Polyangium mundeleinium: one gene and its partner. The protein of the gene in region 1 binds, or shares a complex with, the protein of each later gene. Links are inferred from orthologs where the notes say so. Each region holds a gene or a part of one and is shown on either strand. Other genes may lie near its edges.

The links. The genes of interacting proteins can lie anywhere in the genome.
Region 2: the proteins of POL67_RS36500 (region 1) and POL67_RS51115 are in contact, whole or in part, in a solved structure (PDB 8CE8), measured with the Escherichia coli proteins. The link is inferred for Polyangium mundeleinium from one-to-one orthologs.

The regions. Positions count from the first base shown.
Region 1 is NZ_JAQNDO010000001.1:9,211,381-9,214,397, forward strand. The notes cover bases 73-3,003. They hold POL67_RS36500 (cytochrome c biogenesis protein), read right to left. Parts: upstream 1,909-3,003; coding sequence 1,237-1,908; downstream 73-1,236. Other genes in these bases: POL67_RS36485 (acyl-CoA dehydrogenase family protein), read right to left, coding at 73-812; POL67_RS36490 (hypothetical protein), read right to left, coding at 822-965; POL67_RS36495 (CcmD family protein), read right to left, coding at 967-1,233; POL67_RS36505 (serine/threonine-protein kinase), read left to right, coding at 2,122-3,003. Also shown: more of POL67_RS36485, read right to left, coding at 1-72; more of POL67_RS36505, read left to right, coding at 3,004-3,017. UniProt on the Escherichia coli protein: Required for the export of heme to the periplasm for the biogenesis of c-type cytochromes.
Region 2 is NZ_JAQNDO010000001.1:12,909,909-12,912,883, forward strand. The notes cover bases 17-2,905. They hold POL67_RS51115 (ATP-binding cassette domain-containing protein), read right to left. Parts: upstream 1,847-2,905; coding sequence 1,187-1,846; downstream 17-1,186. Other genes in these bases: POL67_RS51110 (hypothetical protein), read right to left, coding at 17-1,018; POL67_RS51120 (serine/threonine-protein kinase), read right to left, coding at 1,866-2,905. Also shown: more of POL67_RS51110, read right to left, coding at 1-16; more of POL67_RS51120, read right to left, coding at 2,906-2,975. UniProt on the Escherichia coli protein: Part of the ABC transporter complex CcmAB involved in the biogenesis of c-type cytochromes; once thought to export heme, this seems not to be the case, but its exact role is uncertain. Responsible for energy coupling to the transport system.

The DNA.
Region 1 (3,017 bases):
CCGAAGGTCTTGCGCTCCTTCGCGTACGCCACGCACTCGTCGAGGCAGCGGCGCATCAGGCCCGTCGCGCCCGCGCCGATGTCGGGACGTGTCTGGTTGAACGTCTCCATCGCGAGCTTGAAGCCCTTGCCCTCGGGTGCGAGCAGGTTTGCCTTCGGCACGACCACGTCCTCGAGGAAGATCTGCGCCGTGTCGCTCGCGCGTTGCCCGAGTTTGTCCTCCTTCTTGCCCACGCGGAGCCCGGGCGTGTCGCGATCCACGATGAACGCCGCGATGCCCCGGTGCCGGAGCTCGGTGTTGCTCGTCGCGAAGATCACGTAGAACCGCGCGTAACTCGCGTTCGTGATCCAGCACTTCTGCCCGTTCAACACGTAGTCGTCGCCGTGCTGCGCGAAGCGCGTCTGGAGGCCGGCCACGTCGCTGCCTGCGTCGGGCTCGCTCGTCGCGTAGCTCGCCATCACCGGCTCGCTCGTCAGCAGGCCGAGGTACTTCTTCTTCTGCTCCTCGCTCCCGCCGAGCTTGATCGGCGTCAGTGCGAGGCCGTTCGCGAGCAGGCTCGTCTGGATGCCCGTGCACCCGTACGCGAGCTCCTCCGTGATGATCGCGTTCTCGAGCTCGCCCATGCCCGACCCGCCGTATTCGGCCGGCACCGTCGGGTTGACGAGGCCGATCTCCCAGGCCTCTTTGAAGACCTCCATCGGGAAGCGCGACTCGTGATCACACGCGGCCGCGATCGGGGTGATCCGCTCCTTCGTGAACCGGCGGGCGGTCTCGATGAGACCCTTGTGCTCTTCGGACAGCGAGAAATCCACCACGGGCTCCTACTCCTTCATCCTGCGCTTGCGCTTCTCGAGTTCCGCGCGCACGGCGCGCGCGCCCAGGGTGTAACCGACGACGAGCCCGAGGAGAAGAACGCTCGGGATGTAGATCACGTGCTGAGGCGTGATCTGACCGAAGTCCGGCACGTCAGTCGCCCCCGCTCTTCGCGCGCGCCTTCTGGAGGGCCGCTTCCAGCGTCTCGATCCGCCGGTCGAGCCGACGCTGCCGTCGGAACATCGACGCGACGAACACGAGGACCACGATCCAGATGACCGCGTACGCCTCGACGAGCAGCTTCTCGCCGCTCTGCATCTGGTTGCCGCCCTCGACCGCGCGAAACGTCGTCGAGCGATCGTCGGCCGTCCCCTGGCCCGCCGTCCCCGGCGCTTGTTGTCCTGCTTGATCCGCCGACATCGTCTACTCCTCACCCACGCCGAGCTCGAGCGCCTCTTCTTCGGCCTCACTCAGCCGCGCCGCTGCGAGCTCGATCCGCACGCGCGTCCAGATCAACACCACCGCGAGCAACGTGAACGTCAAGAACCCGAGCATGAGCGCGAGCTTCATGTCCGGATGCTTGAGCCCGCCGCCGCCCGACGTGATCACCTTCGGGTGGTTGCCGCCCCACTTCTGCACCGAGTAGTGGATGATCGGCAGGTTCGCCGCGCCGAGCACCCCGAGCGCCGCCGCGAACTTCCGCTCCGAATCACCGTCGCCCGCGAACGCCCGCATGACCACGTACGCCACGTAAATCAGCACCGAGAGCAGCGCCGTCGTGAGCCGCGGATCCCAGGTCCAGTACACGCCCCAGGCCTTCGCGCCCCAGAGCGCCCCGGTCACGAGCACGAGCACGCCCATCGCCACGGCGCACTCCGCGCCCGCACGCGCGAGTGCGTCCCAGCCGCGTGTCCCGCGGGCGAGGTACCCCGCCGAACCGAGGAAACACACGGCGGCCCCGACGTACATCGAGTACGCGATGGGCACGTGGAAGTAGAAGATCTTCTGGACGATGCCCATCGTCGACTCGACGGGCGCCTTGAAGAAGATCACCTGGAGCGTGATCAGAAACGCAGCCGCGCAGAGGGCGAGCACCGTGTAGAAGCCAACGTCCCCCAGGGAGCGAGAGCCGGACGTTTCGACTTTCGTTCCGGCTGCCAGAGCTTCGGTCGTCGCCATGGTGAGCGGCAACGGTAGTGGCAAGGTCGCGGGTGTTCAAGGACCCACACCTCCGCGTCGCACGGCCCCTCCTGGAAAGTATCCCTCGGCGACGAGCTGATCTAGACTCGCGTCCGAGCCGCGATCCCCATGGCCCCCATTCGCCCCGAGCAAGCTCCGGCAGATGTACAGGCCGACGTCCCCGCGTTCCGTCCCGGTACCATCGTCGACGGTCGCTACCGCGTCCTCCGGCTCATCGGAGGCGGCGGCAACGGCCTCGTGCACGAGGTCGAGCACGTCCGCACCGGCCAGCGCCTGGCCCTCAAGTCCCTGCTCGATCCGACGACGTACCAGCGCCTCGAACAAGAGGCGCGCGCGACGAGCCTGCTGAAGAGCCCGCGCGCGGTGAAGATCGTCGACATGGGCATGAGCCCGACCGAGGGCCCGTACCTCGTGATGGAGCTGCTCGCCGGGCAGAGCCTGCGCGAGCTCTTGCACGAGGCGGGGCAGCTCCCGCTCGAGCTCACGGTCAACGTCGCGCTGCAGGTCGGCGAGTGCCTCGCCGAGGCGCATACGCAGGGCATCGTCCACCGTGATCTCAAGCCCGACAACATTCACCTCGGCCCGGGCCCGAGCCCCGGCGTCTACGACGTCAAGCTCCTCGACTTCGGCATCGTCAAGATCGCCAGCGACGCGCCCGTCCCCGGCGGCTCGCTCACGCGCACGGGCTCCACGGTCGGCACGCCGTACTACATGAGCCTGGAGCAGCTCCGGAACCCCTCGGGCGTCGACGGCCGCAGCGATCTCTACTCGCTCGGCGTCGTGCTTTACGAGTGCTTGACCGGCCGCAAGCCCTACGACGCGGACACCATCGGCGACCTCGTCTTCGCGCTCTGCTCGGGCCCGCCCACGGACATCGCGCGGCTGCGCCCCGATCTGCCGCAGCCCGTGGGCAAGGCGATCATGCGCGCGCTCGCGCCCGACCGCGACGATCGACAAGGCAGCGTGCTCGACCTCTGCCGCGAGCTCGCGCCGTTCGGCGATCG
Region 2 (2,975 bases), 3.7 Mb from region 1 along the record:
GGATCTGGATCCGCTCGGGCGAACCGGGCATGCCGACGACGGCCTTCGCGTCGCCGCTCTCCATCGTCGCCTCGATGAAATACTCGATCTCCGAGGACACGAGCCGGTCGCCGGGCACGGTCGCGGCCCAGTATCCGAGGCCAGCGCTCGCCATGACGAGCGGTGTGTACGTCTGTTTTCCTCGCGTCCGCACGTGCAGGATTGCGCCCGTGGCCAGGTCGTCGAGCTCCACCGCGAGCTCGAGCGGGCTGCCTTCGACGGCCGCCTTCGGGGGCTTGAAGCTCACGAGCGAAGGCTCGGTCCGCGTGGTCTGGCCTTTCGCGGGTGCGGATTTCGCGCCGGGTTTGCCCTCGGCTTCGAGCAGCCGGCGCAGCGACGCGGCTTCTTCGTAGAGCACGCGCGCATACCGGCCGTTCGGCTTCTCCCGGACGTAATCCTCGTAGGCTTTGATGCGCGTCACGAGGTCGGCGCCCTTGAGCTTGTCGAACATCGTGGCGATCACGATGGCCTCGGGATCGGCGCTCGCCGCATCGCCTTCGCCGGCGGGCTTATCCGGCGCTTGGGCCGCGCCTCCGGCGTCGGGCTTCGTGGGGGCCGTGGGCGGGGCTTTGCGCAGGATCACGAGGTCGCCCTTTTCGGGGGTCCGCGTGAGCGTGCCGGTCGCCTTGGCGATCGACATCGAGGGCCGCACTTGCCCGAGCTCCAGGGTTCCGATCCGGAATCGATCGGAGATCACCTTGCCGGTCACGGGGTGTTTGAGCTTCAGCGGGCGCCAGATTTCGACCGTCCCCCCCTCCGTCGCTCCTTGGTTGCCGCCGAGGTCCAGGATCAGCTCCTCGCCTTCCTCTTCGAGGGCGAGCACCGTTCCCGTGATCTCGATCGGCGCCGCGTCCGAGGCGGACGTTTTCGTCTGCGCCCCGGCGCCCGTCGTGATTCCGAGAAAGCAGAGCGCGGCCAAGACCGCAACGAAGCGCGCCCCCGTGCTCCCCCGGTTCAATACATTTTCTGGATCGAACACGCTGCGATCGATCCTTATCGAATCAAATCAAAAAAGAAAACAAAATACCGGCCGACGGAAATTCGACACACTAGGGACGTTCGCGGGTTTCGCGCGAATTCGTATTCGCGTTCATCGTCACCGCGCATTCGCGGCGACGACCCATTGCGTCTTTTTTTCGACAGGTTCTCAACCGGTAACTGGTTCGACCACGCGACCCCGATCGAGCACGAGGCGCGCGCCGGCTCGCTCGCGGAAGAGCTCCGGCTCGTGCGAGACGACGACCACGGCCGCGCCACGCGCGACCTCCTCGTCCACCACCGCGAGCAGGCGCGAGACACCCGCCTTGTCGAGGCCGGTCGTCGGTTCGTCGAGCAGAACCAGCGAAGGCTCGTGCGTGAGCGCCCGCGCGAGCGCGATACGTTGCCGCTGCCCACGCGAGTACGTTCGCACCGGCCGCTCGGCGAACGGCCCGAGCTCGAACCGCGTCACCGCCCGCTTCCACGCCTCGTCCGCGTCGAGCCCCACGAGCCGCGCCGCGAGCTCGACGTTCTTCCGTCCCGATAGGTCCGGATACGCCATCGTCTCGTGCGAGACCCAGCCGATTTCGGCGCGCACGGCGAGCAGGTCGTCCCCGAGCGGCTCGTACACGACCGTGCCCGCCGTCGGCTTGATCACGGTGCCGAGGATGCCGAGCAGCGTGGACTTGCCCGAGCCGTTCGCGCCCTCGATGACGAGCAGCTTGCCGAGTTCGATCGTGAGGCTGACGCCGCGCAAGGCCACGGTGGGGCCGTAGGCCTTGATGAGGCCCTTGCCGACGATCCGCGAGAGGCGTGGGGCTCGGCTCATCCGACGCGACCTTCGAGGCTCACGACCCCTTCCCGGGCACGGGCGGCGCCGGGAACGGGCGCACGAGCGTCGGCCGGTCGTCGGACCCCGAGGGCCGGTCGTCGTTGAACGAAGGCGGGTCGACGAGCGTGCGTTCCTCGTCGTCGGCGTCGGTCACGGGACGAGCGGGCGGGACGGGGCGCGGCGGAGGCGGCGGCAAGGGAGCCGCAGCGTGGACCGGGATGGGCACCGGCGCAGGCGCCGAGGGAGGCGGCAGCGGCGCAGGCGGAGGCGGCAGCCACGCTTGACGACCGCTGCCCACGCCCATGCTGGCGAGCTGCCCCGCCGGCATGGTCGGCGGCGGGCCCCCCGAGGAGCTCGACGCTTGGGATGCTTGCTGCGCGGGAGGGGGCGCCGGTGGCGGCAGCGGCGCCGGCGGCGGCAAGGGTGGCGGCAGCGGCGCCGGGACGTGCGGCGCGCTCGCGTGGGGCGCGCTCGCGTGGGGCGCAGGAGCGCCTTGGTGCGGCGCGGTGACGGTCGAAGGCGGGACCATGCGGCTCGACGGCGGGCCTGCGTTCCCGACGCTCTGGCGCGACGAGCGCGGCGGCGCCATGGGCAGGCCGAGGTCCTTGCGCGAGAACGAGAGCACCCTCGTCTCGTCGTCCTCGTCCTCGGAGAACGACATCTTCGCGGGCGGCAGCGGCGCGCGGCGCGAGGGCGGCGGCGCCTCGGGCTCGAGCGCGCGTCGCATGCCGTCCTGGAACTCGCCGGCGTTCTGGTAGCGGTCCTCGCGCATCTTCGCGAGCGCCTTGTCGACGACACGCTCGAGCCCGCGCGTCACGCCCGGACGCACCTCGGCGACCGCGCGGTGCTTCGAGGTCAGAATCTGCACGAGCAGCGCGTTGTAGTTTCGCGCGACGAACGGGCGGCGGCCCGTGAGCGACTCGTAGAGGATCACGCCCGCGGCCCACAGGTCGACGCGGTGGTCGAGCCCGCGGTCGCCGCGCGCCTGCTCGGGCGCCATGTAGTACGGCGTGCCCATGACGATGCCGGGCATCGTGAGCTCGGTGGACGTGTCCTCGTGGATCGTCTTGGAGATGCCGAAGTCGAGGAGCTTGGCGATGGGCGGCGTGCCGGCCCTGCGGACGAG